DNA from 3 places in the Sphingopyxis sp. 22461 genome. Region 2 is predicted to be linked to each of the others. Evidence: riboswitches for the same ligand, from Rfam matches in the RefSeq annotation. Region 2 holds a riboswitch; each other region holds the start of a gene.
What was found. A riboswitch is a leader RNA that binds a small molecule or an ion and turns the genes downstream of it on or off. The one in region 2 is predicted to bind cobalamin.
Positions count from the first base shown of each region.

Region 1: it holds a riboswitch for cobalamin, as region 2 does, so the genes downstream of both, ACTJI5_RS05635 (TonB-dependent receptor plug domain-containing protein) here and metE (5-methyltetrahydropteroyltriglutamate--homocysteine S-methyltransferase) in region 2, are expected to answer to the same signal.
Region 3: it holds a riboswitch for cobalamin, as region 2 does, so the genes downstream of both, cobO (cob(I)yrinic acid a,c-diamide adenosyltransferase) here and metE (5-methyltetrahydropteroyltriglutamate--homocysteine S-methyltransferase) in region 2, are expected to answer to the same signal.

Region 1 is NZ_JBQENY010000003.1:125,538-135,892, reverse strand. It holds gene ACTJI5_RS05640 (hypothetical protein) at 1-388, opposite strand, end outside; gene ACTJI5_RS05635 (TonB-dependent receptor plug domain-containing protein) at 388-2,352, opposite strand; cobalamin riboswitch at 2,495-2,678, opposite strand; gene ACTJI5_RS05630 (S41 family peptidase) at 2,730-4,187, opposite strand; gene ACTJI5_RS05625 (RlmE family RNA methyltransferase) at 4,222-4,920, opposite strand; gene ACTJI5_RS05620 (Ppx/GppA phosphatase family protein) at 4,917-6,008, opposite strand; gene ACTJI5_RS05615 (glycine zipper 2TM domain-containing protein) at 6,198-6,605, opposite strand; gene ACTJI5_RS05610 (esterase-like activity of phytase family protein) at 6,767-7,768, shown strand; gene rpmB (50S ribosomal protein L28) at 7,806-8,099, opposite strand; gene tadA (tRNA adenosine(34) deaminase TadA) at 8,240-8,695, shown strand; gene ACTJI5_RS05595 (NAD-dependent deacylase) at 8,782-9,486, opposite strand; gene dapB (4-hydroxy-tetrahydrodipicolinate reductase) at 9,613-10,341, shown strand; gene nth (endonuclease III) at 10,346-10,355, shown strand, end outside.
Region 2 is NZ_JBQENY010000002.1:464,764-475,118, forward strand. It holds gene ACTJI5_RS04860 (hypothetical protein) at 125-418, shown strand; gene ACTJI5_RS04865 (hypothetical protein) at 437-1,015, shown strand; gene ACTJI5_RS04870 (hypothetical protein) at 1,135-1,431, opposite strand; cobalamin riboswitch at 1,776-1,978, shown strand; gene metE (5-methyltetrahydropteroyltriglutamate--homocysteine S-methyltransferase) at 2,095-4,407, shown strand; gene ACTJI5_RS04880 (acyl-CoA thioesterase) at 4,397-4,801, shown strand; gene ACTJI5_RS04885 (hypothetical protein) at 4,955-5,266, shown strand; gene ACTJI5_RS04890 (hypothetical protein) at 5,275-5,496, shown strand; gene ACTJI5_RS04895 (hemerythrin domain-containing protein) at 5,571-6,065, shown strand; gene ACTJI5_RS04900 (choice-of-anchor A family protein) at 6,160-7,239, opposite strand; gene ACTJI5_RS04905 (DUF6445 family protein) at 7,393-8,064, opposite strand; gene ACTJI5_RS04910 (RNA polymerase sigma factor) at 8,061-9,362, opposite strand; partial or broken gene ACTJI5_RS04915 (YciI family protein) at 9,459-9,809, opposite strand; gene ACTJI5_RS04920 (GlxA family transcriptional regulator) at 9,900-10,355, opposite strand, start outside.
Region 3 is NZ_JBQENY010000013.1:91,382-101,736, forward strand. It holds gene ACTJI5_RS19995 (sulfatase family protein) at 5-1,564, shown strand; gene ACTJI5_RS20000 (MFS transporter) at 1,610-2,848, shown strand; cobalamin riboswitch at 3,004-3,223, shown strand; gene cobO (cob(I)yrinic acid a,c-diamide adenosyltransferase) at 3,402-4,010, shown strand; gene ACTJI5_RS20010 (ABC transporter substrate-binding protein) at 4,010-4,864, shown strand; gene ACTJI5_RS20015 (FecCD family ABC transporter permease) at 4,861-5,862, shown strand; gene ACTJI5_RS20020 (ABC transporter ATP-binding protein) at 5,856-6,629, shown strand; gene ACTJI5_RS20025 (phytanoyl-CoA dioxygenase family protein) at 6,626-7,318, shown strand; gene ACTJI5_RS20030 (family 20 glycosylhydrolase) at 7,340-9,898, opposite strand; gene ACTJI5_RS20035 (GntR family transcriptional regulator) at 10,301-10,355, shown strand, end outside.

The DNA of each region.
Region 1 (10,355 bases), on a different contig from region 2:
CCCATAGGAGGATGATGCCCTTGAACGCCGTGAACCCCGCCGCATAGGCGAGGCTGAGCCGCGCCGCGACCGAGCGGTATGGGAGCGCCCGCAACGCCGCATAGCTTGCGAGCGCCGATCCCACCGCGGCGGTGCCGAGCCCGGCGCCCCAGCCGAGCGTGCTCCCGTCGCGCGGATAGCCGAGCAGAAAGAAGCCGACGAACTGGCTCGCGGCCCAGGCGAGCAGCATCAGCGCCACGCCGTCACGGCGGCGCATATGCACCGCCGCGAGCGCCGCAAGCGCCGGAAAGGGGGTCGCGCAGGCGAGCGCGAGTGTCGTCGCGGTGCTCGCTGCCGTCAGCAGCGAGACCCAGAGCGCCGAGGCGCTCCGGTCCGACAGCGCGGCCATCAGAAGCGACCCCGGATGCCGGCGTAGATGCTGCGGCCGAGCGAGCCATAGCGGAACGCCGTCATATATTGCTCGTCGAAGATATTCTCGGCGCGCGCGAACAGCTTCACCGCATCGGACAGCGCATATTCGGCGCGCAGGTCGACGAGCGTATAATCGTCGAGCCGCGTCGCATTGCTCGCATTGTCATAGCTCTTGCCCGACCAGCGCACCGCCGCACCGAGTTCGAGCCCGAAGCCGAAGGCATAGCTCGCCGAGGCGTTGGCGGTGTTGCGGGGGCGGCGCGGCAGCCATTTGCCGAAATTGGCGGTGCCTTCCGAGCGGTCCTCGGCGACGATCCAGCTGGTATTGCCATCGAGCGTCAGCCCGCCGAGCGTGAGCGCCGCGGCCGCCTCGACGCCATGTGCTTCGCTGCGCGCGACATTCAGATAATAGCCGAAGCGCGGGGTCGCCGGGCTGCTGCCGGGCACCGTGCAGAGCGGATCGGTCGAGGTCGGAAAGCTGCAGCTGTTGAAGATGATCTGGTTCGTCGTCGTGCGGTCGAACCAGCTCGCGCCGACGACGAGCTTGCGGTCGAACAGATGCTGCTCGATGCCGGCTTCCCAGCCATGCGCTTCTTCGGGATCGAGCCCGACATTCCCATATTCACTGAACAGCTGATAAAGCGACGGCGCCTTGAAGCCTTCGCCATAGCTGGCGCGCAGCACGGTGCCGGTGGCGAGACGCCAGACGCCGCCCGCCGCGAACAAGGTTTGCCCGCCGTAGCGGTCGTGATCGTCATAGCGGACGCCGCCGTTGAGCGTCAGGCCGTCGATCGGCTCGATGCTCAATTGACCATAGGCGCTCGTGAGTTCGGCCTTGCCGCGCACGAACGCCGGAAGCGGGGTCGCCAGCGATGCCGAGGGCGAACGGCTGCGGAAGTCCGAGCGTTCATTCTCGGCCCCGAAGATCGCGGTGATGCGATCGGTAAAATCGAAGCTGCCCTGATATTCCCAGCGCTTGTTCTGGCCGTCGGCCTCGAAGCTCTGCGGGCGTGCGCGGTCGGGGTTGAAATTATCGCGGTTGGTGTCGGTATAGGCAAAAGCGACGCGGTTGCGGAACCGTCCGCCCGCGAGGTCGAAATTGAGCCCCGCATAGCCGACGAATTCCTTGTTGAGCCCATAGTCGTTGCTGTCGGTATTGAAGCCGTCGAATTCGACGCGGCCGCTCGAATAATAGCCGCGGACCTCGGCGCTGACATTGTCGGCGAGCGCCAGTTCGGCGCGGCCCGAAAGATTAGTGTTGCGATAGCCGTCGCGCTCGACCCCGCCGAACGCCTTGGCGTGCGACGAAATGCCGTCGGTGGTGAAGCGCTGGCCGCCGAGGCGCCAGGCGAGCGGGCCGGTACGGCCGCCGATCGCCGCGCGCGCGCTGACGGTCTCGCGCGACCCGGCCTCGAGGTCGAAGCTGCCTTCGAGCGATTTTTCGGGCGAGGCGGTGACGACGTTGACAACCCCGCCGATCGCCTGGCTGCCCCACAGGATGGATTGCGGGCCGCGCAGCACCTCGATCCGGTCGATATCGCCGATGAGCAGGTTGGCGAAGTTGAAGCCGCCGCCGGTCGACGACGGATCGTTGAGCTTCACCCCATCGATCACGACGACGGTGTGCTCCGATTCGGCGCCGCGGATGCGCAGCGAGGTCGAGGTGCCGTAGCCGCCGTTGCGCGCAATGCTGATGCCGGGCGTGCGGAGCAGCAGTTCGGTGACGCCGATATCCTGCGCGCGGTCGATCGCTTCCTTGTCGAGCACGGCGATCGACGACGGCACTTCGTCGAGCGTCAGCGGCGCGCGCGTCGCGGTGACGATGATGCTGTCGCCGTCGGCGGCGACAGCGTGCGCGGTCGACGCTTCGTCGGCGAACGCAGCGGAGGATGCCGCAACGGCGGCGAGGCAGATCGAACTTCGGAAAAACACTTTAAACACAGGATAACCCCTCGACAATGCCGCTCACGAACACGGTCGATGCGGTTGTCCCGGGGACACACGACATCGCCCGCGCCCATGCGCGGCCAAGCTTGTCGTCATGCGGGTTCACCCCCGTCCGCCCGGCACACCCTGTCCGCGCGAAAGACGACGGCGACGGGCAGGTCTCCTGGCTTGCGGGTCAGCGCCGGTCGGCCGCCTTCTCGGGACCGGAATCCCAATGGCAAGTGGCCGATGGCTCGCCGCGTACAGTTGCAGGGGCAGCCGGGGTTTTCCCGTTCCCTCTTAGTCCCCGTCGCCGGGGAACCTGTCGCTTGCCGCGGCCGTTAGCCCCTTTTTCGGGCCGCGGTCAATTGCTGCGATGCAGCAGGGGGCGATCAGAACAGCCCGGGCAGTTCGCGCTGCGCCGCGCTCGGCCGCTCGGGGGTCAGCATTTCGGGCTCGGCGAGCACGCGCGCGCTGCGGCTCCGCGCCGCCGCCCCCGCGCTGGCGTCGGCGATCCGCGTGGTACAAGCGGTGCCCGACAGGAAGCCGATCGCGGCGCGGATCGACGCCTCGCGCGGGTCGCCGAGCGGGACGGTCAGATCGTCGCTCGCAGCGCAGCTGTTCGTGATTTTCGGAGCGAGGCCGTCATAATAGTCGCCCGCGCCGGCCGAATTGGCCGTCGCAAAGGCGACGACGCGCATGCGGTCGTCGCATTCGGCCTTGTCGAGCGCGATCTGGCCGACCGGCTTGCCATAGGTGTTGCCGCCGACCAGCGTCATATTGGCGCCGAGATAGGGCAGCATCGAATTGATCACGAGTTCGCTCGCCGACGCGGTCGACGCGGTGCCGATAAAGGCGATGCGCGTCGGCGCGATCGACTGGCTTACCGGCGCAAAGCGGTGCTCGTCATTCTCTGCGGATTTGTTCGGACGAAAACGGGTCTGCGAAAACAGCTGCCCGGCGCGGCCCGCGCCCATCAAATCGCCCATCAGATTGGCGGTCGAAACGAGGCCGCCGCCATTGTAGCGGAAATCGATGATGATGTCGGTCACGCCGCGCGCGCCGAAATCGGCGAAGGCCGCCTTCAACTGGGCGTCCGCCGACGAGATGAAGGTGCGGAGGTTAAGATAGCCGTAGTTGCGGCCGCCCTCGGTGATGATCTTTGCGCCATAGCGGTCCGAAACCGGGTCGAGCGAATAATCGGCTTTGGCAACGGTGACGTCGCGCGTTCCGGCCGCGTCGGTGATGCGCAGCACGCGGCTGACCCCGGGGTCGCTCGGGCCGAGTGCATTGGTGAGGCCCGCGGTCCCTTCGGCGGCGACGATGCTCGCCACGCTACGCAAATTTCCGCTGTTCGTGCCGATGGCGACGATCGCGGTGCCGCGGTCGATCCCGGCAGCAAAAGCCGGCGCGCTCTCATAGGCTTCGGCAATGAGGATGCGCTGACCCGCCGCATCATAGCTCATGCGGACGCCGAAGCCCGCGCTCGACCCACTGGCGTAGAAGGCGTTCTCCTCGGCGATCGAGGTGATGTAGGTAAAGAAACGATCCTTGTTCAGCGCGCGCGCCGGGGCGACGAGCGCGTCGATATAGGATTCGACATTGCTATGGCTCGCCGCGCTGACGTTCGCGATGTCGTTCGGGAACAGATACCATTCGTCGATCACCGCTTTCGCAAAAGCCTGGCGCGACGCCAGCGCGCAAGTGGCGGTCGGGGTGGGGGTTGGCGTTGGGGTGACCGTGACGGCGCCGCCGCTTCCGGGGGTGCTCGAACCACCCCCGCCGCCGCACGATGCCAGCATCAGCGCGGCAAGCGTCATAGCCGCGACCGACTGCCCCGACTTGGCCATCAAAATTCTCCCCCGGTTCGAGCCATTACACTGTTTATTCCGCGTCCTTGCTCCGGCCCTTGAAGCCTTGGGCGATGACATAGAGCTCGGGCGACCCCTTGCGGCTCGCCGGCGGTTTGGCGTGCTTTACCGTTGTGAAGTGACGTTTTAGTAGAGTCAGCAGTGTGTGATCCGCCCCGCCCGCGAACACCTTGGCCACAAACGCGCCGCCGGGCAGCAGATTCTGCACCGCGAAATCGGCGGCGGTTTCGGCAAGGCCGATCGTGCGCAGATGGTCAGTCTGTTGATGGCCGACAGTGTTCGCCGCCATGTCCGAAATGACGAGGTCGGGGGCGCTGCCGAGCGCTTCGATCAGCGCGTCGGGCGCCGCATCGTCCATGAAATCCATTTCGAGGATTTCGACGCCCTCGATCGGCTCGCAGTGGAGCAGGTCGATCCCGGCGACACGCGCGCGCGGGTTCGCCTTGCGTACGACCTGCGACCAGCCGCCGGGCGTGATGCCGAGGTCGACGACCGCGCGCGATTTCTTGATGAAGCCGAATTTCTCGTCGAGCTCGATCAGCTTGTACGCGGCGCGCGAGCGATAGCCCTCGGCCTGCGCGCGGCGCACATAGGGATCGTTGAGCTGGCGTTGCAGCCAGCGCGTCGACGAGACGCTGCGCTTGCGCGCGGTTTTGACGCGCACATGGAGACCGCCGCGGCCGCTGCCACCCTTTCCGCCGGCACCGCTCATTTGCGATACTCGCGGCGGGTGACGGGGATGTCGCGGCCCTGCATCGCCAGCGTGCGCAGGATGCCCTCGCGGATGCCGCGGTCGGCGACACCGACACGCACGGCGGGCCACAGGTCGATGATGCTCTCGAGGATCGCGCAGCCCGCGACGACCAGGTCGGCGCGCTCGCGGCCGATGCATGCGATTTCGGCACGATCGGCGATGCTCGCGTCGGCAAGGCGGCGGCTGATGTCGCGCATCGCATCGGATGGGACCACCAGCCCGTCGACCGCGCGCCGGTCGTATCGCGGCAGGTCGAGGAAGACGCTGGCGAGCGTCGTCACGGTGCCGCTGGTGCCGAGCAGGCGCAGCTTCTGACCGGCAAAGCGTTCGGCGCGCCCGGCAAAGGCGGCAAAAGCTTCGCGCGTCACTTCGCGCATATGCGCATAGGCGGCCTGGCGGCCGGCGAGGCTGTCGTCGGGAAGCGGCGCATGTTCGGTCAGCGAGACAACGCCCCACGGCACGCTGATCCAGTCGTGGATCTTGACGTCATGGTCCGACACATCGACGTGCATCAGCTCGGTCGAACCGCCGCCGATGTCAAAGATCAGCGCCGGGCCTTCGCCGGGCTCCATCAGATTGTGGCAGCCGAGCACCGCGAGCCGCGCCTCTTCGGCGGCCGAGATGATGTCGAGGACGATGCCCGTTTCGCGGCGGACACGCTCGGCCAGTTCCTCGCCGTTGCTCGCGCGGCGGCACGCTTCCGTCGCGACCGCGCGCGACAGCGAGACGTGGCGGCGGCGCAGCTTGTCGGCGCAGATCGACAGCGCCGCGACGGTGCGGTCCATCGCCGCGTCGCTGATGCGGCCGCTGCCGTGCAAGCCTTCGCCGAGGCGGACGATGCGCGAAAAAGCGTCGATGACGACGAGCTCGCCATTTTGCGGGCGGGCGATCAAAAGCCGGCAATTGTTGGTGCCAAGGTCGATCGCGGCATAGCTGCGCGGCCGCGTGATCGGCATCGGACGCGATTCGCCACCCGCCTTGTTTCGTCCTTTTACCGCCGGGCCTGGCCGCGGCGGTCGCCCTGATGGCGCTGCCATTTGCCGCATGGCTATCGTAACCTGTTCTGCTCACGCGCCCGCAAGACCGCAGGCGTGCACTTGGCAGCAAACCTAGGCTTTCCCGGCCATTATGGCAAGGCCTCCTCCCCGGCCTGCTGGGCGCAAAGAAAACCCCGCCCGGCGCGGGGCCGGGCGGGGTGGAGGAGGGAAGGAAATTATTGGGGGTCGGGACAGCCCTTAACGGCAGCCGTCATTCCCCTTGTCGATCGCGCGGCCGGCGAGGGCGCCGACAGCGCCGCCGATGATCGTGCCGACCGTGCGGTCGCCGCGGCCGGCGATTTCATGACCGGCAAGGCCGCCTGCAATCGCACCGATCACGGTGCCGCCGGTGCCCTTGTCGCACTGGCGATAGTTGCGGCGGTCACCACGGTAATAGCGGCGATCGTTGCGGTAATCGCGGCGGTCGCGGCGATAGTCGCGGCGGTCATAGCGGTCGTAGCGACGATCGTCGCGGTCGTAGCCGCTGTAATAGCTCGAATAGCCGTCGCGGTCATAATAACCGTTCTGCGCCGCGGCGGGAGCCGCCATGCCCAGCGTCGCGGCGGACATCAGGGCGGCGATCGAGAGGGTCACCATCTTTTTCATTGTCGTTCTCCTTCGTCGTCATTGGCCCGACTGGGCTTTGTCGATGAAACAGGTTTTGCCTGATTCGCATTGAGCGAAGCCTGAACATGGTTGTTGGCTGATGTTCAGCTTTCTGCGGCGAACCGCTTCCCTTTCGCGTATCGCCGCCCTAACCCGCGGCGATGCGCCGCTTGCTCTTCGCTGCCCTGATCTTTCTTGCCGTCGGTCCGGTGCCCGGCACCGTCATGCGCTTTCCCAAGGGCGACATGACCGAAGGCGCCGCCGCGCGTCCGCTGGTTTTCGCGCCCGAGGCTTCGGGTGCGATGCGGTTCGTCCGCGGCTGGCATCTCGTCAGCCCGCACAGCCGGTTCGGCGGCTTTTCGGCGCTCGCGCGGATGGGGCCGGACCGGTTTCAGCTGATCGGCGACAATGGTTATGGAGTGCGCCTGACGCTCGATGCGCGCGGTTCGGTTTCGGATGTCCGGATTCGCGCGCTGCCGACGCCCGACGGCAGGCCGCAACGCAAATCCATGGTCGATGCCGAGGCGATGTTTGTCGCCCCCGAAAGCGGCAAGAGCTGGATCGCGCTCGAGGGGATCAACGAAATCTGGCGACTCGATGCCGGTCTTTCGGCAATCGAGTCGCGACGCAAGCTGCCCGAACCGGCGCGCTGGCCCAGGAATCGCGGGCCTGAGGCGATGACGCGGCTGCCGGACGGCCGGACGGTGGTCTTTCTGGAAGACGCCAACGACGATCCGCGCGGGCGCGAGGCGTTGATCTACACCGGCGATCCGGCCGCGCCCGGTCCCGCGCCGATTCGCTTCTTTTATGATTCGGCGGGGCGCGGGCTGGTCAGCGCTGCCGCGGCGCTGCCCGACGGGCGCATCCTGATCGTGCACCGGCGGCTCGGCTTCGACCCCGTTTTCACGACGATCGTCGCTGTCGTCGACCCCGCGGACATAAAGAAGGACGCTGTCGTGCGATCACGGACGATCGGCCGCGTCCCGGCGGCGCTCGCCGAAAATTATGAAGGCGCGGCGATTTCGGTCGAGCAGGGGCGGACCTGGCTGTGGCTCGTTGCCGACAATAATTTCAATGTCTGGCAACGCAGTCTGCTGCTGCAATTTGAACTGGTGGGCCTGCCGTCGAAAAAGAGGCCGGACAGCAAAAAGGCCGCGCGGTGATCCGGCGGCCTGATTGCTTTTAGCGATTCGAAAGCGCTTAAGCGGCCTTTTCGGCCAGCTTCTTTGCGACTTCCTTCTTCACCTTGCGCGCCGAAGTCGACAGCTGGTCTTCGCCGGCCTTCAGCAGCCAGTTGTCGAGACCGCCATTATGCTCGACCGTGCGCAGGCCGTGGGTCGACACGCGCAGCTTCACACCCTTGCCGAGCGCGTCCGACAGCAACGTCACATTCTGCAGGTTGGGCAGGAAGGTGCGCTTGGTCTTGTTGTTGGCGTGGCTCACATTGTGGCCAACCTGGCGGCCCTTGCCGGTCAGTTCGCAGATGCGCGACATGGTCTTCGTCCTCGTCAAAAAAATTTCGGATCGGCGTCCGGGCACTTCCCGCAAAACGGGGAATACAGGACCGGAGTGAGCCGGGAAAGGCGCGCGCTTATCGGCTTGCAGGAGATTCGTCAAGCGCATAGGCCGCTTTTATGGCCCAGTTTCCGCTCCCCGAACCGATGCGCCGCGCGCTCGATCTCGCCCGCATCGCCGCGGAATGGGGCGAAGTGCCCGTCGGCGCGGTGATCGTCAAGGACGGTGCGATTATCGCCGAGGGCCACAACCGCCCGCGCGAATCGCACGACCCGACCGCGCATGCCGAAATCGTCGCGATTCGCATTGCAGCGTCCAAGCTCGGCAACGAGCGGCTCGACGGCTGCGACCTCTATGTGACGCTCGAGCCGTGCGCGATGTGCGCCGGCGCGATCGCCCACGCGCGAATCGCGCGGCTCTATTATGGCGCCGACGATCCGAAGGGCGGCGCGGTCGTCCACGGTCCGCGCACTTTCGCGCAGCCGACGATCCACCACCGGCCCGAGATTTATGACGGCATCGGCGAAGATGAAGCGGCGGCGCTGCTCAGAGATTTCTTCGTGGCGCGGCGGTAGAAACCTACCGTCGCCCCTGCGAAGGCAGGGGCCGCGAGAGATTCAGCGCTATGCCCACGGCGGCCCCTGCCTTCGCAGGGGCGACGTTATTCCTTCAACATCTCCGCCACCCACTCGGGCACCAGCCGCGTCGCCGGACCCTGCCGCGCCTCGTTGAACCAGTAGCTGCCCTGGCTCGGCTCCATATTGAGCTCGAGCGTCCGCGCGCCCGACGCGCGCGCCTCGCGCACGAAGCCCGCGGCGGGATAGACCGCGCCCGACGTGCCGATTGAAACAAACAGGTCGGCGCGGTTCAGGGCGTGGTAAATGTCCTCCATCCGGTACGGCATCTCGCCGAACCAGACGATGTCGGGGCGCAGGGTGCCGACGATGCCGCACGCGCTGCACGCTGGCCGGTCGAGCAACGGCCCCGTCCACGGCACTCGCGCGTCGCATGCGGTACACCAGGCATTGAGATGCTCGCCGTGCATATGGATCAGCCGTTTCGCGCCTGCGCGCTCGTGCAGGTCGTCGACATTCTGCGTGACGATCAGCAGTTCGCCCGGCCAAGCGGCGTCGAGCCGCGCGAGCGCTTCATGCGCGGCGTTCGGCGCCTTGGTCTGGATCGCCTCGCGCCGCATATCGTAGAAGCGCAGGACAAGGTCGGGATCGCGCGCAAAGGCTTCGGGGGTCGCGACATCCTCGACGCGATGCTGTTCCCAGAGGCCGCCGCTGTCGCGGAAGGTGTCGATGCCGCTTTCGGCCGAAACGCCGGCGCCGGTCAGGATGACGATATTCTGGATGTCACGCATAACTCCTCTCTATCCGCTCGCATCGAGCGAAGTCGAGATGCCCATCGGCATTACGTCATTTTGATGGGTATCTCGACTTCGCTCGACACGAGCGGCTAAAGGGAGCGGCAATTTAGGGGACGGCATATGACCAGCATCGGCATTATCGGCAGCGAAGGGCGGATGGGCGTCGCGCTCGCCGCCGCGATCTCCGAAGCGGGGCAGCGCAGTTGTGGCGTCGACCGGGGCGGCAATGTTCTGAGGCTCGCCAGCGACGCCGACGTTCTTGTCGATTTCTCGTCACCCGCGGCGCTCGAGGCGACGCTCGACGCCTGCGTTGCGGCAAAAACGCCGATCGTCATCGGGACGACGGGGCTCGAGGAACGCCATCATTATCTGATCGACGATGCCGCAAAGGATATCGCGGTGCTCCAGACCGGCAACACCTCGCTCGGCGTCACGCTGCTCGCGCATCTGGTGCGCGAGGCCGCGACGCGGCTCGGCGCCGACTGGGATATCGAGGTGGTCGAGATGCACCACCGGATGAAGGTCGACGCACCGAGCGGCACCGCGCTGCTGCTCGGGCAGGCGGCGGCGCAAGGGCGCGGGATCAATCTCGACACCTGCTCCGAACGCGGCCGCGACGGGCTTACGGGCGCGCGCGGTCATGGCAAGATCGGCTTCGCGTCCTTGCGCGGCGGGACGGTTGCGGGCGACCATGACGTGATCTTCGCGGGCCCCGAGGAGATGATCACCCTCTCGCACCGCGCCGAAAACCGCATGATCTTCGCGCGCGGCGCGGTGCGCGCGGCGCTGTGGCTGCTCCAGCAGAAGCCCGACCGCTACACGATGCCGCAGGTGCTCGGGCTTAACTGATCCGATGAAAAAGG
Region 2 (10,355 bases):
CCGAAAGGACGAATCGATAGACGACGCCGCGCATAACCCCGCCACCATCCCTGCCCCCGGCAGCTATCACTGGACGCCGCGGCTCCAGCGCGACTTTCTCGAAGCCTTCGCCACCAACGGGTCGGTGAAGATTTCGGCGGCGAAGGTCGGCATGTCGCCGTCCGCCGTCTATCAGCTGAAGCAGCGGCCCGAGGGCGCGGCGTTCAGGCTCGGCTGCGCCGCGGCGCTGCTGATTGCGCGCGGGCGGCTTGTCGACGAGCTGCTCGACCGCGCGATCTGGGGTTATGACGAAACCGCCGAGATCCAGCGCGAGGAGGGCCGCACCTTCACCAAGCGCCGCCGCATCGATTCGCGCCTCGGCCTCGCGATGCTCGCGCGGCTCGACAAGATGGTCGAAACGCGCGCACCCCAAAAATGAGGATGGCTGGGCGAGGAGATGCTCGCGCAGATCATCGCCGGCGACTGGCCGGGCTTCCTCGCGCTCTTCGACGCCGCCGAAGCTGTGGCGCCGGGCGCCGCCGGGGCGGAAAACACCGACGCCGAGGGGCAGAAGGACGGAATGGCGGCCGCCCTCGCGCTCTGGCTCGCCGCGCGCGACAACCGCGCCAATCCCCTCGCCAGCCTGTGGCGCGGAACCGCAATCGCGAATGAAGTTGCGCAGATTTCCGCCATTTTCGACGCCGGACCCGAAAGCGCTGACGAGGAGGGGCCGACCCCCGAGGAAGAGGCCGCGGCAATGACCGTCTGGCACGACGAGGAAACCGGCGAGCTGCGCACCAACTTCCCGCCGCCGGGCGGTTTTATCGGCATCGAGGAAGGCGCGTTCGGCGACGAGGATTATGAACGCACGCTCGACGCGGACGAGGAAGAAGCGTGGGAGGCCGCCCATGCCGAACTCGTCGAACCGCTGCGCCGCGCCGGCGAAGCCGCCCGCCGCGCCCTCTTCGGCCTCCCCGCGCCCGCGAACGATCCGGCGCCCGCGAGCGAAAAGCTGCGGAAATCGGCGAGCGGTTGAACCCTATCCTCTTCGCGCGAATGACGAGGTTTGGCGTATGCGATCGACCCCGGCAACGCGAAGGCGCCGTGCGCGAAGAGCGGGGAGATGGTCCGCGAGCGTTTCTGACGCCCCGCGCCTCAGTCGACGACCCAATAGCCGGCCGCGCCGCCCGGCTCATACCCGCGGCGGCAGATCAGTTCGCCCTCGCTCGTGAGTTCGGCCCACGCGCCAATCGGCTCGCGCTCCATCATCACGAGCGCCGCCGCGACATCTTCGGCCTCGAACGCGACGCGCTTTTCCATTCCGAACCAGGCATCCTGGTATCGCAGGACAAAAGTCGTCAGCGCGGGCCTGTCGGCTTGTATTTCTGGACGCGGCAGACAGTCGCATTCGCCGTCGTTGGAGCCGCTGGGGTTTTGCTGGGGGAGCTTCATTGGGGGAGAGCCTTCGGTGGGGGAAACGAAGGGGGCAGTCCCGACGGCTGGCCCAGCCGTGACCGCCGCCGGGGGCGAAATATTGGGTCGGCGATGCGTCTCCTGCGTCACACGGACATACGGACGGCACCACGAAGGGCGGCGCACGACCTCGAAAATATACGGCATATCATTGTCATACTGCCCAGTATCATCAGCAGTCCGTTCGACGGGTCGCCATTTCGAATCGACAAACGACTTGACGATGGCATGGCGCGCCGGGCCGGGGCGCCGCCCGATCCGTGCCCCGGAAATGTCATATAAAGAATTCTTTATATGTGTGTTGACAGAGCCTGCCGTTTCGTTATGTTCCAACCTGTCGAGGTTCTCCGCGCCCGTTGCACGGCGTGGAGCTAAGACGGGAAGCCGGTGCAAAACCGGCGCTGCCCCCGCAACTGTAAGCGGTGAGCGATGGTCGCTATGTGTCACTGGTTCGCAAGGAACCGGGAAGGCCAGACCGCCGCGTCGATCCGTGAGCCAGGAGACCTGCCTCGTCAGATACGTCCTCCGGCGGGGTGTCCGGTCAGGCCGCATGCATGGCTGCGCCCGACCCTTGCTTTGCGGGCGCAGACGCGTGCCTGCTCGTCTGCCCGGCGCCTTGCCCCTTGCAAGGTGCTTGAAGAAATGACTGTCAGCGTCGCCACCCTCGGCTTCCCCCGCATCGGCCTTCGCCGCGAGCTCAAATTCGCGCTCGAAAGCTATTGGGCGGGCAAATCCACGCTCGCCGAACTGCAGACCGCCGCATCGGGCCTCCGCGCCCTCAATTGGACGCGGCAAAAGGCACTCGGCGCCGACATTTTGCCCTCGAACGACTTCTCGCTCTACGATCACGTCCTCGACACCAGCGCGCTGATCGGCGCGATCCCGCCGCGCTACGACTGGAGCGGCGACACCGTCGACCCCGACCTCTATTTCGCCATGGCCCGCGGCGCGCAAGGTGATGCAACGGGGCCGTCCGCCTGCGGCCACAGCCACGACACCACCGCGCAGGAAATGACCAAATGGTTCGACACCAACTATCATTTCATGGTCCCCGAACTGACCGCGGGTCAGACGTTCAAGATCGCTTCGACCAAGATCTTCGACGAATTTGAGGAGGCCAAGGCGCTGGGTTATCAAACGCGCCCCGTCCTCCTCGGCCCCGTCAGCTATCTGATGCTCGCCAAGGGCAAGGCGGTCGAACCGCTCGCGCTGCTGCCGCAGCTTCTCGACGCCTACGCCGAAATCCTCGCCCGCCTCGCCAAGGCCGGCGCCGAGTGGGTCCAGATCGACGAACCCTGCCTCGTCCTCGACCTTTCGGCCGAGCAGCGCACCGCCTTCGAACGCGCCTACGCCCGCCTCGCTACCCGCGGGCCGAAGCTGATGCTCACCACCTACTTTGGTGGTCTGGGCGACAATCTGGGTCTCGTCGCCGACCTTCCCGTCCACGGCCTCCACCTCGACCTCGTCCGCGCGCCGGGCCAGCTCGAACCCGCCCTGACGAAGCTCCAGCCGCACGTTCTGCTCTCGCTCGGCGTCGTCGACGGCCGCAACATCTGGCGCGCCAACCTCCCCGACCTCTATTGGCGGCTCAAGGAACTCGCCGGCAAACGCGACCTCATCCTCGCCCCGTCCTGCTCGCTCCTCCACGTCCCCGTCGACCTCGTGCTCGAAACGTCGCTCGACCCCGAAATCGCGCAGTGGCTCGCCTTCGCGGCGCAAAAGATCGAAGAGCTTGCCGCGCTCGCCAAGGCGCTGAACGAAGGCGAGGACGCGAGCTTCGCCGCCTTCTCGGCCTCGCGCATCGCCGCGGTCGCACGCCAGACCTCGCCAAAAATCCACAACCCCGCGGTCGCCGCCCGCCTCGCCGCGCTCGACGAGTCCGCCACCAACCGCGCCTCGCCCTTCGCCGACCGACGCGACGCGCAGCAAAAGCGCCTCGCCCTCCCCGCTTTCCCGACCACGACGATCGGCAGCTTCCCGCAGACTCCCGAGGTCCGCAAGGCGCGCGCCGCGCATATCAAGGGCGAGATCGACGATGCCGCCTACGACCGCTATCTGCGCGTCGAAACGCGCGCCGCGGTCAAATGGCAGGAGGAAATCGGCCTCGACGTCCTCGTCCACGGCGAGTTCGAACGTAACGACATGGTGCAATATTTCGGCGAGCAGCTCGCCGGCTTCGCCTTCACCCGCGCCGGCTGGGTGCAAAGCTATGGCTCGCGCTGCGTCCGCCCGCCGATCCTCTACGGCGACGTCGCGCGCCCCGCGGCGATGACGGTCGACTGGTGGCGCTATGCGCAGGACCAGACCGACCGGCCGATGAAGGGCATGCTCACCGGCCCCGTCACCATCCTCAACTGGTCTTTCGTCCGCGACGACCAGCCGCGCGAGACGAGCTGCCGCCAGATCGCGCTCGCGATCCGCGACGAGGTGCAGGACCTCGAGGCTGCCGGCGCCGCGATCATCCAGATCGACGAAGCCGCGCTGCGCGAAGGCCTCCCCCTCCGCCGCAGCGAATGGCAGCATTACCTCGACTGGGCGGTCGAAAGCTTCCGGATCACCGCAAGCGGCGTCCGCGACGACACGCAGATCCACACGCATATGTGCTATTCGGAGTTCAACGACATCATCCGCGCGATCGGCGCGATGGACGCCGACGTCATCTCGATCGAGACCGCGCGGTCGCAGATGGAGCTGCTCGATGCCTTCGCCACCTACGCCTATCCGAACGAAGTCGGCCCCGGCGTCTACGACATCCACAGCCCGCGCATCCCCGTCGAGCGCGAGATGACCGACCTCCTGACCCTCGCCGGCAAACATGTCCCCGCCGCGCAGATCTGGGTGAACCCCGATTGCGGGCTCAAGACGCGCAAATGGGACGAGGTTCGCCCCGCGCTGATCGCGATGGTCGCCGCCGCGCAGGCGATGCGCATCCGGGGCGCCTATAATGCAAACTGAGCCTGCCATGCCGACCGGCCAGCCCGCCGTCCGCGTTACCGCGATGCCCGCCAACGCCAATGTCTATGGCGACATTTTCGGCGGCTGGCTGATGGCGCAGATGGACCTTGCGGCGTCGTCGGTGGCCTCGCGCCACGCACGCGGCCGCGCGGTGACGATCTCGGTGGAAGGCATGTCCTTCCACCGCCCCGTCTTCGTCGGCGACGAGGTCTCGGTGTTCGGGCGATTGGTGAAAGTCGGCCGCACCTCGATGCATGTCGAGGTCGAAGCCTGGGCGCGCGATCGTCACGCCGACGACGATAACAAGGTCACGCAGGCGATCTTTATCTTCGTCGCCGTCGGTCCCGACCGCCGCCCGCGCGCCGTCCGCCCGCTCGCCGGGGAGATCGCCTAGACCAAAGCGCGCCGCCGGGGAACCATTCCCCGGCGGCGCCTTACAATGTCCCCACAGCGCCCCCATATAGAGACTATCGCGGCACGCGTTTTTCGTAGGCCGCCGCGACTGAGAGACATGCGCGCTCCCGCTTACAAGGAGGAGCCGCGCGCCATGAATCCCGAAACGAGCCTCGCCAACCCGGCCGTCACCGAGGAGACTGCTACCCCCGCCAGGACGCGGTCGAACAGCTTCTTCCGCCCAAAGCGCGCGCCGCTGCCCCGCGACGACGCGCGGCGCCAGGGCGACATCAGCCAACTCGCCTTTCTGACGATGGGCGGACGCGATCCCGCGATCGCCTTTCTCAATAGCGAGAACGCCGAGCTCGGCGGACGCCCGCTCGCGCTCGCAACCGCCAGCGACACCGGCTACGAACAGGTTGCCACCGCGATCCGTGCCTGGGCGCGCGATCCGGGCTTCGAATGAGCCGCGCGATGAATCTCGCGCTCCCCGAGGCCGAGGTGAAGCAAATCTGCCTGTCGCAAGGCGTTAGCATCAGCGCGATCGAGCCGCTGCAATCGGGCGGCACCCGCCTCATCTGCACCACGCCCGCCGGCGCCGAGGAAATGCGCCTGCGTCTGCGTGGTCACATCATCGACGGCGCGGTCACTCGCCATCGCTTCTACCGCCCGCCCGGCGCGCAGGGGGGATATTAGCCGCTCCCGCGCAACCTTCGTCTCAGCCCCCCGTTTCTCCTTCACTCCGGGGGAGGCAATGAACGGAGACTGCAATGAACCGCGAAGATACTGACGCCACCCACATCCTGACCAAGGACCACCGCGAGGTCGAGGCATTGTTCGCAAGCTTCGAAAAGGCCGACGGCAGCAAGGAAAAGGGCCGCATCGCCGACCAGATTTGCACCGAGCTCAAGATCCATGCGCAGATCGAGGAAGAGGTTTTCTACCCCGCGCTCAAGGGGAAGATCGACGACGACCTCCTGAAGGAAGCCTATGTCGAGCATGACGGCGCCAAGATACTGATCAACGAGATCGTCGCCTCCAGTCCCGACGACGAATTTTTCGATTCCAAGGTCACCGTGCTCAAGGAAGAGATCGAGCATCATGTGAAAGAGGAAGAGAAAGAGCACGACAATATGTTCCAGCAAGCGCGCGCAGCCGACGTCGACCTCGACGCCCTCGGCGAACAGATGCTCGCGCGGAAAGAAGAGCTGAAGGCGCAGGCCAAATCGACCGGCCTGCCGCCCGCACAAACGACGACGATGTAACTATCTCGTCGGGGCGATGGCGCGATTGTCTCACGCGTCATCGCCCGACTTGTGCGCTGTCATCCACCGGTGGATGAAAGCGACAGTAAGCGCGCTAAGCCTTGTCCCGCTTCGCCGGGCGCCGTCGCCGCAACAGGATCAATCCGCCGACGCACAGCCCGAACAGGCTAAACATTCCCGGTTCGGGAACCGGGGTCGCGCCGCCGCCCGTCGAGCTGTCGCCGCCGCTTGAACTGCTGCCCGACGGCGATGTCGCATAACCGCCCTTGAACGTCCCGATATGCATCTCGCCATTCTGCTTGAGGTTGCCGAACACCGCCGACCCCTGAATGTAATTGCGCGTCTCGGCATCGGCGAGCGGCGCGAGCGCCGACCCGCCCCATGCGGTGGTCAGCTTCAGATCCTCGGCCTCGGGGAAATTCCAGATCACCCGTTCGCCGAGGTTGTTCGTGCCGCCAAGGAAATTGTCGTTGAGGTTGATCGTCCGGCCGCTGACGTTGACGATTGCGGTGTCCGCGCCGTTCAGGTTGAACTGGATCTCGCCGATCTTGTCGAGGTCGGCCGCGGTGATGTTGAACACCGCCAGGCCCTGCGCATTCGGCTGCGCGGTAAAGGTGCCGCGGTTGCCCTGCACCGTCAGCTGGCTGTTCGATTTGAGCGTGCCCATTTCGAACGACAGGCTGCCCATGCTGCTCTTCAATTCGGCCTTGTTCTGTTGCAACCCCAGCCCGAACGCCGGGTTGCTCGCGTCGAGGTTCGAAATCACCGTATTCTGGTTGATATTGGTGTTGCTGATCGTCCCGCCGACCTTCACCGTCTGGTTCGGGCCGTTGAGGTTGAAACCGCTCGAGACGTTGCCGCCGATCACGGCGCCCGATCCGTTGTTCAGATTCTTGTGGCTGCCCGTGACATTCCCGACGACGGTCAGCCCCGGCTGCCCGTTCGGCGAGGTCGTCGCGCGGATGCCATAGTTCGACGAATTGCCGCTAAGATTGCCGCCGACGAACGTCCGCCCCTCGACTTCGGACGAGGATTCAAGGTTGCCGAGCACGACGAGGTTCCACTCGCGCAGCGCGTCGATCCCGGTGATCGCCTTGCTTTGCGCAAGAGCGGGCAGCGTCATCGCGGTCGCTACGAGCGCGGCAGGGAACAGGATACGGATCGGAAAAGACACAGGTTTATCGTCCAGTTTTCAGTGGGAAGGCGCGGGCGCCCATAAGCCGTTCGTCGCCCAGCTTACACCGAAGTGCGACGGACCGTTGTCCTGTTCCGGAACAGCAGCGCGATACCGTCGCGCAGCCGTGCCAAAATCGCGGCGGATGCGGACTTAGCCGATCGAGAGGAAACCCGTGACCGTCAAACGCCCCGCCCCCGGGTCCGCCGCCAGCAGGTTGTCCGACGAAATCGCCCCGCTGTGGAGGTTCCAGCTGCGATAGAGCAGCGCGCGATTATAGCGCGCCGGTTCGGTGCGGAGGCATTCGAACAGCGGCGTATCGCCCAGGACATATTCGGGCGGCGGCACCCCGCCGTGGCGCATTTCGATGTCGAGGTGCCGAAAGAACAGGTCGCGCCGCGTTTCATCCACCGTCTCGAACCCTGTCGAGCGGTGGCGGAAGAAGGCGGTGCCATCGCCGCCAGCAGGCGACAGATAGTGGACGAGTGCGATGCGATCCTCGGTGAAAGCGTCGATATGCGGCAGGCGCTGCGGGATGGTCAGTTCGCCCGCCAGTGTCGAGACGATCGAAAAGCTCGCATCGACCACGGTGACCGGCCCGGTCCTTCCGAACGCTTCAGCGGCGGCGGCCGCAATGATCGGGAGCTGCGTCGCGAGATAGTCGGCGGGCAACGCCGCCCGCACCCCCGGAAAATGGTTGAGTGCCGGGGCGAAATCGGCCGCCTGTGCAAAATTTCGCAAGGCATCGGGATCGGGCGCGAAATCGTCGAGGATGACGAGCGGCTGCGCCTCGGTTCCGATCGTCTCGATACGGACCGACGTCATTCGGTGCATGCCGCGGCGCGGGCCAGCAGGAAATCGCGTTCGCGCTCGTTGCTCGACAGCGCCGCCGCCGCCTCGAATTGAACCCTCGCTTCATCCGGCCGCCCGGCGCGGAACAGGAAATCGCCGCGCGCGGCAGGCAGCGGCGCATAATTGCGCAGCGCCGCCGCATCGGCGATCGCGTCGACCAGCCGCAATCCGGCCTCGGGGCCGAACGCCATGCTATGCGCGACCGCCCGATTGAGCTCGACCACCGGCGACGGCATCACCTGCCCCAGCCGGTCGTAGAGGCCGGCAATGCGCTGCCAGTCGGTTGCCTCCGCCGAACGCGCCCGGGCATGGCACGCCGCAAGCGCCGCCTGCAATACATAGGGTCCGTCCGTTCCGCCCAGTTCCTCGGCCCGATCGAGCGCATTCAATCCGCGGCGGATGAGCAGCTGGTCCCACCGTGCCCGGTTCTGTTCGGTCAGCGGGACGAACCGCCCATCGGGTCCCGCCCGCGCCGTCAGCCGCGACGCCTGAATTTCCATCAGCGCGAGCAAGCCCAGCACCTCGGGCTGCTCGGGCATCAATCCGGCAAGGATACGCCCCAGTCGCTGCGCCTCGCCGCAAAGCGGCGGTCGGACGAGCGATGGCCCTGCGGTCGCGGCATAGCCTTCGTTGAAGATCAGATAGACGACCTCCAGCACCGACCCCAAACGCGCTGCCAGCTCGGCCCCACGCGGCACTTCGAACGCGACGCCCGCCTTGGCAATCGCCTTCTTGGCGCGCGTGATCCGTGCCGCAATCGCGGTTTCGTTCGACAGGAAAGCCCGGGCGATCTCCTCGACCGTCAACCCGCCGACCAGCCGCAGCGTCAGCGCAGCGCGCGCCTCGGGCGAAATCACCGGATGACAGGCGGCGAAGATCAACCCGAGCAGTTCGTCGCCGAGCGGATCGTCGAGCGCCGCCTCGACGGCCTCCGCGCTCATATCGCGCTCCTCATCGAGTTCGCGGGCGATTTCGGCATGTTTTCGCTCCCGCATCGCATGGTGCCGCGCGCCGTCGATCACCCGCCGTTTCGCCGCCGCGGTCAGCCAGGCGCCCGGATTATCGGGCACCCCCGACTTCGGCCATTCGGTCAGCGCGATCAGCAGCGCCTCCTGCGCCAGCTCCTCGGCGCGGTCGACGTCGCGCGTCATCCGGGCGAGCGCGGCAATCAACCGCGCCCGCTCGATCCGGAACACCGCCTCGATCGCCCGGTGGGTTTCGTCAGCCGCCATGCCCATCTTGTCCGCTAAGATCGCGGGCGAGGCAAGCATGGCGGCCTGCACGACTTAATCGCCGCCGAGCTTTTCGCGGAGGCGCTGTTCGCGCTCTGCAATCTCGGGCGTCATCGCATCGCCGAAATCTTCCATTTCATAGAAAGGACGGATTTCGAGTTCGCTCGGCCCGGGCATCGGGTTCGGGCAGCGCTTCGCCCACGCGACCGCCTCGTCCATGTCCTTGACCTCCCAGACCCAATAGCCCGCGACGAGTTCGCGCGTCTCGGCAAAGGGGCCGTCGATCACGGTGCGGCTCGCGCCGTCGAACGCGATGCGCTTGCCGGCCGACGAGGGTTTCAACCCGTCGCCGTCGACCATCACGCCGGCGTTGACCAGCTCCTCGTTATACTTGCCCATCGCCTCGAACATTTCGGTCATGTCCTCGGTCGGCGGCAGGCCCTTTTCGCTGTCCTCGGTCGCTTTGACAAAGACCATTACACGCATCGTCCATCTCCTTTTTGATCGGGCCAACAGCGGCTCCTGCCAACACGACGAACGAGCCGCCGCCAAATCGACACGAGCGCGAAAAAAATTTCAGGCGACCTCCGCCAGCGACTGCGGCGTCGAAAAACGCTGCCGATATTCGTGCGGCGACAGCCCGATCAGGCGGTGGAACAATTTGCGGAACGCCGCCGCATCCTCATAGCCGACGCTCCACGCGATCTGGTCGACCGTCCGCTTCGTGAACTCCAGCAGTTCGCGCGCCTTTCCCACGCGCAGATGCTGGACATATTCAACGGGCGTCATGCCGGTCGCGGCCTTGAAGCGGCGCTGGAAGGTGCGCTCCTCCATCCCCGCCTCGCCCGCCATCTCGGCGACCGCCACCGGCCCGGCTCCCCGCGCCTGCAGCCAGTGCTGCACCTTCAATATCGCCTCGTCGCCGTGCGTCAGCTTCGGCGCGAAGCTCGCATAATGTTTCTGCTCGCGCCCCGACGGATCGATCAGCAGGAAGCGCGCGGTCTCCATCATCACCGTCGGCCCCAGCAGCCG
Region 3 (10,355 bases), on a different contig from region 2:
GCCGATGCGTGTCCGCAACCTGATCGCCCTTGCCGCCGCGCCGCTGGTCTTCACCGCACCGGCGCGCGCGCAGGGGCCCGAGCGGCCGAACATCGTCTACATCATGTCGGACGATCATGCCTATCAGGCGATCTCGGCTTATGGGTCGCCGGTGTCGAAGCTCGCGCCGACGCCGAATATCGACCGGATCGCGCGAAACGGCGCGATCTTCACGAACAGCTTCGTCGGCAATTCGCTCTGCGGCCCCAGCCGCGCAACCTTGCTCACCGGCCGCCAGAGCAACGCGCACGGCTTCAAGCAGAATGGCAACAAGTTCGACAATGATGTCTGGGTCTGGCCCCGCGCGCTGTCGCAGGCGGGTTACACCACCGCGATGTTCGGCAAATGGCACATCAACCATTCGCCCGCGGGCATCGGCTTCGACGATTGGAAGGTGCTCGACGACCAGGGCGAATATTATAACCCCGACATCATCACGCCGAAGGGGCGCAGCGTCGTCGAAGGCTATGCGACCGACCTTATCACGCAGTACAGCCTCGACTGGCTGAAGAACGGCCGCGACAAGTCGAAGCCCTTCGCGATCCTGATCCATCACAAGGCACCGCACCGCAATTTCATGCCCGCGCTGCGCCATGTGCAGAAGTATCAGGGGTTAACCTTCCCCGTCCCGGCCAATTATTTCGACAATTATGCCGGACGCCGCGCGGCCGCGGCGCAGGAAATGAATATCTATCGCGACATGTACGAAGGCCACGACCTCAAGATGACGGTCGCGGCGGGATCGGCACAGCTTCGCTACAACCGGTGGCCCGGCGCGTTCGACCGCATGACGCACAAGCAGCAGGCCGAATGGGACGCGCTGATGCAGGCCGACAACGACCGGATGAACGCGGCGAAGCTCGCGGGACAGGACATGGCGCGCTGGAAATATCAGCGCTACATGCAGCAATATTTCGGCACCGTCGCCGCGGTCGACGAGGGCGTCGGCGCGGTGCTCGACTATCTGAAGGACAGCGGCCTCGAGCGAAATACGATCGTCGTCTACACATCGGATCAGGGCTTTTACCTCGGCGAACATGGCTGGTTCGACAAGCGCTTCATCTATGAAGAATCGATGCGGACGCCGTTCCTAATCCAATATCCCGGGCATATCCGTGCGGGCACTCGCGTTGCGGCGCCGATTCAGAATATCGACTATGCGCCGACCTTCCTCGATTTTGCCGGGGTGAAGGGTCCGGGCACCATCCAGGGCCGGTCGATGCGCGCACTTTTCGCCGCCCGTCCACCCGCCGACTGGCGCAAGGACGTCTATTATCATTATTACGAATATCCGGGCTTCCATTCGGTTCGCGCGCATTATGGCGTGCGCGGCGAGCGCTACAAACTCGTGCGCTTTTACGGCGCCGACATCGATGCCTGGGAATTCTATGATCTGAAGACCGACCCCGGCGAAATGCACAACCGCTTCGACGACCCGGCGATGAAGGCGCCGATCGCTACAATGAAGCGGAAGCTGGTCGAACTTCGGCGCCAGTATCAGGACGATAGCGGACCCTCGATCTAGGCCGGCGACTTGTCGCGGGGGCCAAGCGGGGTTAGGCGCAGATACGTGAGTCCCGACACGCCACCCCCGCCCTCCGCGCTCGCGCCGTTCCGCTACCAGGCGTTTCGCGCGATCTGGATCGCGAACCTCGCGTCGAACATGGGGTCGATGATCCAGTCGGTCGCAGCGGCGTGGCTGATGACCGAACTCACCCAATCGCACCTGCTGATCGCGCTGGTACAGGCGGGCGCCACAATCCCGATCCTGCTGCTCGGTATCTTCGCGGGCGCGATCGCGGACAATTTCGACCGGCGGCGCGTGATGCTCGCGGCGCAAACGGGGATGCTCATCGTCTCGGCGGCGCTGACGCTGACGACCTATCTCGACGCGATCACGCCGCTAAGCCTGCTCTTCTTCACCCTCGCCGTCGGATGCGGGACCGCGCTCAACGGCCCGGCGTGGCAGGCGTCGGTGCGGCTGCAGGTCGGGCCGAGGGACCTGCCGCAGGCGATCGCGCTCAACACCATCGCGTACAACCTTGCGCGCAGCGTCGGCCCGGCGCTCGGCGGCCTGCTGATCTCGATTGTCGGCACGGCCGCCGCCTTTGGGCTCAATGCGATCAGCTATATCGTGCTGATCGTCGTGCTGCTGCGCTGGCATCCCGAAACCACGCCGCGGCGCCGCACTTCGATGCTGACCGCGATCGCCGCGGGCATAAGTTTCTGCGCGCATTCGGACCCGGTACGCCGCGTGCTGATCCGCGGCTTCGCGTTCGGCTTTGGCGCCGCGGGGTTTCAGGCGCTGCTGCCGTCGCTCGTCCGCGACCGGCTGCACGGGACCGAGGTCATCTATGGCCTATGCCTTGCCGCCTTCGGCGCGGGGTCGATCTTCGGTGCGCTGCTGGTGAGTTCGGCGCGGCACCGCTGGGGCAGCGACCGGGTGGTGACCGCCGCCTCGCTGATCTTTGCCGCCGCGATGCTGCCGGTCGCGCTCACGACAAGCCTTCCATGGGTCATCGTTGCCGCCTTCGTCGCGGGCGGGGCGTGGGTGTCGACGCTGACGACGCTCAACGTCGCGATGCAGCTCCGTTCGCCCGAGGAAATCCTCGGCCGCTGCCTGTCGATCTATCAGGCAGTAACCTTCGGCGCGATGGCGCTCGGCGCCTATGCGCTCGGGCTGATCGCCGATCTGGCGTCACTACCGGCCGCGATCCTGATTTCGGCCGGCTGGCTGATCCTCTCGGCGCTCGTGCTGCGCTTCGTCGCGCCGATGCCGCGGCGCGACGAAGGCAGGTTGTTGCCCTAGACGCGCGGCCTTCCATAACGCGCATAGAGCGTCGGCAGCGCGAACAGGGTAAGCAGCCTCGGCGCGATGGGGTGGGCGCGGCGATGATCGTCGAACGGCAATAGGCATTGCGAAAAAGCGCGGCTCCTTTATGGGCTGCGCGGGCGGGGCTTGCCCCGCGCATGATCGCGTCGGTGCCCGAGAGGGCTTAAAATGGGAACGCGGTAACGGGGTTCGTCCTGAACCCCCGAAACCGAGGCTGTCCCTGCAACTGTAAGCGGCGAGCGCGATGCACCGGTCCGAAACTTTCGGATCAGCCACTGGGGCCACCCTGGGAAGGCGTGCATCAAGCCCTGACCCGCGAGCCAGGAGACCTGCCGGCGTGGGTCGCTCAATGCCCTGGCCCAGGGAAAGGCCGCGGCACGGAGACATCCGTCGAGCGACGACCAAGCGGCTGGAGCCGCTTCGGTGCCGGAGGCGCAGGCATTACGCCGCTTGCGACGCCAGCACCGGTCGATCGCGCCCGCGCATCGGCAGGCTCCGCCTTCGTTGCCGGCGTGCGGGGGGTCTTCCCATGAAAACGCGTACCGACGCCGAACACACGGCGAAGATGAAGAAAATCCAGGCCGCGCAGGCGAAGAAGGTCGCGACGAAAACCGTCGAAAAGGGCCTGATCATCGTCCACACCGGCCCCGGTAAGGGCAAGACGTCGGCCGCACTTGGCATGGCGGTGCGCGCGATCGGCCACGGCATGAAGGTCGGCGTCATCCAGTTCGTGAAGGGCGCGATGGCGACGGGCGAGAAAGCGGTATTCGACCGCTTCCCGGACCTGATCGAGTTCAAGCCGATGGGCGAAGGCTTCACCTGGGACACGCAGGACCGCACGCGCGACATCGCGGTGGCGCGCGAAGCGTGGGACGAGGTCAAGCGGATGATCGCCGACCCAAGCTATGCGATGGTCATCGCCGACGAGCTCAATATCGTGCTGCGTTACGACTATCTGCCGGTCGATGAGGTTCTCGAAGCGCTCGCCGCCAAGCCGCATATGACGCATGTCATCATCACCGGCCGCAATGCGCCGCAGGAGCTGATCGACGCCGCCGACCTGGTGACCGAAATGGCGCAGGTGAAACATCCGTTCCGCGAACAGAATGTGAAGGCGCAGCGGGGGATCGAGTTCTGATGCGGCGGCGCGGCCTGTTGACGCTCGCGGCGCTGTCGGGCGGCGCGGGCCTGTTGTGGGCAGCCTCCCCCAACCCGCCCGCGAAAGCACCCGCGATTCCGCAGCGCATCGTGTCGATCAACCTCTGTGCCGACCAGCTTGTGCTTGCGCTCGCAGATCGAAAGCAGATCGCGGGGCTGACAAAAAATGCGACCGACCGCGAAATGTCGGGCGAGGCGGCGAAGGCGCGCGGGATACCGCTGCTCAGCAATTCGGCCGAACAGATTCTCGCGATCGAACCCGACCTGATCATCGGCATGCCGGCGAGCCGCAGCGCAGCGCTCCGCGCGCTGCCGAAGCACACCTATCCGCTGCTCGACCTCGCCACCGCGAACACCCTCGATGAAATCTACACCTCGATCCGCGAAACCGCGGCGGCGGTCGGCCATCCCGAGCGCGGCACGGCGCTGATCGCGCAGATGGAGCGTGAGCTGGCGGGCCTGCCGAAGCCGGGGAAGGGCCGCGTCGCCGCCTATTACCAGCGGCGCGGTTATATGACCGGGACGGGCACGCTGATCGACGAGCTGATGACGCGCGTCGGCCTCGTCAACCTCGCGGGCAAGCTCGGCAAGCCGCCGCTCTCGCAGCTCAGCCTCGAGGAGATGGTCGCGGCCGAGCCCGACTTCCTGATCGTCGAAAGCGCGACCGACAAGGTGACTGACCAGGGGAGTGAAATGCTGCATCATCCGGCGCTCAAGGACATTCCGCGCATCAGCGTCCCGCAGGCGTGGACGGTGTGCAGCAGCCCCGCCTACTCGCAAGCGGCGCGCAGCATGGCGGCGCAGATCGCGGGCATCGATGGGGGCCGTTCATGACCCGCTTCGCCCTCCCCCGCTGGTCGCTGATCGCCGCGTTGGCGGCGCTGGCATTGGTGTCGGCGGTCGCATCGCTGCTGTTCGGCGCGGTCGACCTGTCGGTCACGCGCCTGCTGGCGGCCGCGACCGGCGACGGCGACAAGGTCGCGAGCGTCATCCTGTTCGATCTCCGCCTACCGCGCACGTTGCTCGCGATTGCCGTTGGCGCGATGCTCGGGCTCGCGGGCGCGGCATTGCAAGGCTATCTGCGCAATCCGCTCGCCGAGCCGTCGGTGCTCGGCACGTCGAACGCGGCAGCGCTTGGTGGTGTCGCCGCGATCTATTTCGGGCTGGCCGACATCCATCCGATCGTGCTGCCATTGCTCGCCACGGGAGGCGCGCTCCTCTCGCTCGCTTTGCTCTTCATCCTTTCGGGCAAGGCCGAAAGCCCGCTGACGTTGATCCTCGCTGGCATCGCGGTGGGAACGCTGGCGGTGGCGGGGACCAGCTTGGCGTTGAACCTGTCGCCGAACCCGTTCGCTGCGATGGAGATCATGACGTGGCTGCTCGGCAGCCTCGAGAACCGGTCGTTCGACCATGTATGGATCGCGCTGCCGTGCATCGCGATCGGCACCGCGATGCTGCTGTGGAACGGGCGCGCGCTCGATGCGCTGACGCTCGGGGAAGATGCGGCGCAGGCGCTCGGGACGGACCTGCGGCGCACGCGGCTCCGGCTGCTGATCGGCACCGCGATCGGGGTCGGCGGCGCGGTGGCCGTAACGGGGGCGATCGGTTTTGTCGGGCTGATCGTACCGCATCTCATCCGCCCGCTCACCGACCGCAGCCCCTCGGCGATCTTGCTGCCCTCGGCAATCGGCGGCGCGGCGCTGCTGACGCTCGCCGACCTCGGCGTCAGGATCATCCCGACGACGAACGAGCTCAAGCTCGGCGTCGTCACCGCGTTCCTCGGCGTCCCGGTCTTCCTTGTCCATCTCATGCGGGAGCGACGGCTATGGTGAGCCTGGTCCTCGACCATGTCGGCGTCACGCTCGGCCGCCGCGCCGTCGTCCACGACGTCAGTGCCGAATTCGGGCCCGGCACGCTGACCGGGATCGTCGGCCCCAATGGCGCGGGCAAGTCGACGCTCGCGCGCGCGATGCTCGCGCTGGTGCCGGCGAGCGGGACGGTGCGCGTCGACGGCGTCGATGCCGCGGCGATGCCGCGCGCAGAGCTTGCGCGGCGGATCGCCTATGTGCCGCAGGGGCAGACGCTGCACTGGCCGCTGACGGTCGAGCGGCTTGTCGGGCTGGGGCGGCTGCCGCATCTCGCGCCGATGTCGCGGATCGCCGATGCCGACACCGCCGCGATCGAGCGCGCGATGGCGCGCGCCGACGTGCTCGACCTGCGCGACCGAATCGCGACCGAATTGTCGGGCGGCGAGCGCGCCCGCGTGCTGTTCGCGCGGGCGCTCGCGGTCGAAGCGCCGGCGCTGATCGCCGACGAACCGCTCGCGAGCCTCGACCCGGGACATCAGATCGACGTGATGGACATGCTGCGCGCCGAGGCGGCGGGCGGCGCGCTGGTGATCGCGGTGCTCCACGACCTGACGCTCGCGGCGCGCTATTGCGACCGGCTGCTGCTGATCGACGAAGGCCGGATCGTTGCCGACGGGACGCCTGGCGAGGTGCTGACCGCTGAGCGGCTGCGCGCGGTCTATGGCATCGATGCAGAGGTCGAGACGGGCGGCGAGTGGCCAACGATCACCTTGTTCGGCCGCGCCCGATGAGTGCCGAAACGCTGTTCGCCGAGCAGGGATATGCGGCGGTGCCGCTGTTCGATCCCGAATTCGTCGGCGCGGCGCAAACGGATATCGCCGAACATATCGACCGCGTCTCACGCGCGCTGTACCTGCCCTTCGAACAAAGCTGCCCCGACGCCCCGCCGAGCGAACGGATCGACCGCGTGTACGCGCACGAGCGCAGCGTCGCGAATTTGCTGCGCGTCGCAGTGTGTACCGACACGCATCGCGGGCAGAGGCTTCAGGCACTCGCGAACGATCCGCGGCTGATCGAAACCGCCGGGCGGCTCGGCGGCCGCGCGCTGTCGGGCAAGATCGTGCGCGTGCGCGCGAGCATCGCCTGTTTTCCCGAGCATCGCCACGCCTGGCACAGCGACGTTGCGCGCGACGACGGCACCGGATGCGGCAAAGTCATGGTGACCGCATGGATCCCCCTCAGCGATGCCGGACCCGAGCGTGGTGGGCTCGAAATTGCGGCGGGGCGCCAGCCCGCACCGTTGGCGAGCGAGGGCGACGATGGCTTTGAAATCCCCGAATGGCGGCTTGCGGGCCTGCCGCGTGTTCAGCCCGCATGCCCGGCGGGGACGGTGCTGTTCCTCGATCGCTTCACCCCGCATCGTACCTTGCCTGCGCGCGCGACGCGCTTTGCGCTCGTCGTGTGGATGAAGGCCGCCTGACCCGGTCCGCCGCGGCCCGTCCTACCGCGCAGCTTCGACCCGAACCGTCCGGCTGGTGCGCTTGCCATCGGCGGAGCGGCTGCGCAGCTCTACGGCACCGCTGACCGCCACCGGCCCGGCATAGCGCGTCCACGCGCCGCCCTCGACACGATATTCGATCGCGGTGCCGGGGAACATGCTGTTCGCCTCGAGCTTGCCGTTCGCGATCCGCGCGCCCGGCGGCGCGACGCGATAGGCGACACCCATTTTTTCGAGCATCGGGAACTGTGCCGCGGTGCGCCCGGCGAAATTCTGCCAGCCCGCCTTGAGCTCCGCAGCGTCGACGCGCTTGTCGCCCCATTCATAGCTCGCCCCCGCCTGATAGATCGGGGTCCACGGTGTCGGCGCCCACGCGCGTTCGGCGAGCGCGAGCAGGCGCGGGAAGAGCATATAATCGACCTGCGCGTCGGTACGGATCGTCTCGCTCCAGAGCTGCCCTTGCAGTCCCGCGACGCGACGGCCCGGTTGCAGAACGGGCTTGTCCTCTATCGCCTTGCCCTCGGCCTGGATGTTGCGGATCGTCGCGGCGTTAGCGGGCAGGTTGCCCGGCATGAAGCCGAACACCTGATACGGATCGACGCCGCGCGAGGCCCAGTTATAACCGCTCTCGTCGGGGTGCGGCGCATAGGGCATGTCGAAATAACCAAGGTCGGGGATCGACAGCACGGCGTCCCAACCACGGTTCATCTGGTCGTGCGCCTCGCGGATCGCGCCGGCGTGCAGCACGCCCCAGATGTTCGTTTGCACCTTCTTTGGCATCGCGGTGGCTTCGGTATGCCCCATGCCGTCGCTCCAGCCGGCGGCTTCCAGCCCCTTGGCGGCGAGGCTTTTGCTCACGCGCTCGATGAAGCGCGGAGTGAGCTTGCCCGCATCGCCGCCATTTTCGGCGATCATCGCCTTGCACGCGGGCGATTTGATCCACGCGCCCGCGGTCTCGTCGGCGCCGAGGTGGAAGGTCTTGAGCGGCACGCCTGCTTGGCGGTGCATGGCGGCGAGCGCATCGACCACGGTGTCGACGAAGCGATAGGCCGCGGGCAAGCAGACATTGAGCGTGTTGTCGCTGTAATGCTGGATGCTGCGATATTCGGTGGTGTCGGCGGGGTCGATCAGCCGGTACGTCTCGGCCTCGGCCTTCTTGCCCGCGGCGGTCAGACGCGCATGGCGCACCTCCATCGCCTTGATCGCGGCGCGACTGTGGCCGGGCATGTCGATCGACGGGATCACCTCGATCTGCCGCGCCGCCGCCGCCTGCACGATCGCGACATAGTCGGCGACGCTCAGATAGCCGTTGACGCCCCCCGCGCCGTCGGGACCCGCGCCGAGCTGCGGCAGAAGGCACGTCTGTTCGGCGGGATCGTGGCAGCGTTTCGACCCGACCGCGGCCAGTTCGGGGAGCGCCGGGATTTCGATGCGCCAGCCCTCGTCGTCGGCGAGATGGAGGTGCAGCTTGTTGAGCTTGTACGCCGCCATCGCTTCGACCAGCTTCAAAATCTGGTCGCGCCCATGGAAGTTGCGGCCAAGGTCGATGTGGAGACCGCGAAATCCATATTCGGGCGCATCCTCGACGTGGAGCGGCGCGAGCTTGCCCTTGTCGAATGCCGCCTGCTGCGCGAGCGAGCGTAGCGCGTGGCTTGCCCCCGCTGCGTCGTGCGCGGTGATGGCAATGCCCGATGCCTTGACGTCGAGAATATAGCCCTCGGCCTTTTTCGCGGCAGCGGGGTCGATGCGGATCGTGAGCGGCAGCGCGCCGCCCTCGGGCGACCCGAGCGCTGCCAAAGCAGGCCCAACCGCGCTGCGTTCGACGCCGTTCAATGTCAGCGCGATACCGCGGCCGAGGTCGATCGCCCGCCCCCTACCCTGCACCGCCTTCGCCGGCTTCGGCAGGATCACGACGCCCTTCGCCTCGGGCGCCAGCCGTCCGGCCTGCACATCGAAGGCGCGTTCGGCGGTCAGCCAGCGCGTCTTGTCGGCATCGCTCTTGGTCGCAAGCTTGGCCTCATCGGTCATCGGCGCGACAAAAGGCAGCGTCTCGAGCCCGGTCTCTGGATCGATCACCGCCCGCGTCGCCGCGATGGTGCGCGGTTTCAGCCCGTCAGCGACCAGATAGGCGTTGGGCATCGCGAACGCCTTTGAAAAATTCGAGCCAACGCCCCACAGCTTGATCTCGTGCGTCGAACCGGGGCGCAGCGTCACGCCGGGTTTCAGCGTCAATTGCTGGACGTCGCCATTGACGTGGCGATGCGTGAAAATGTCGCTTTCGACGCGTGGCAGCGGATTGACGAAGCTGAAAGTGAGCGCAAACCCCTTGGTCGGCAGGTCGGCGGGCAGCGTTTCGGGAAGGGTCAGCGTGATCGTCGACAGAAAACAACCCTCGATCCCGGCCGGGCACGTCGGGCGATTGTCGACCACCTCGAGCCGATAACCCAGCGTATCGGCGAAACGGTCGAGCGCGGTTTGCGACGACGTGTCTGCCGCCAGAGCCTGAGGGGCGGCCAGCGCCGCAATCGCCATCCCGATCAACCTCGTGGCCTGCATTCCCATTCTCCCGATCCATAATTTGTATCTAATTTGTCATGCAGAAACTGAGCGGTCAACGCCTTTCCATTCGGCTGTTTTATAGAGGAAAATAGCAAGATTTCGAGAAATGTCGCATTTCTCTTCATAGCAGCCACCAAATTGGTTTTATATTAGTATTGCAACCCGGCGTCGCTGGAGCGCAATCGTCGCGCATTGGGCGGGGCGGCGCCTTGGCCGTTACGAATTTGACGGAGAAAAGCCGAATTGGTCCTATCTCAATCACGTGAGGCGCGGGCAATCGGGTGGACCCTTTTACGCGAGAGGTTCGCAACAAAGATTGACGCGACGATACCAATGCAACACATAAGGCTGCGGCGCTGGTCCTATCGGCTGAAGCGCCTTTACAACCGGATGGAGCAAACGTCCTTGTCACTGATCGAACGCGTGGGTCCGCTGCAAAAGGACGATCCCACCCCGCTGT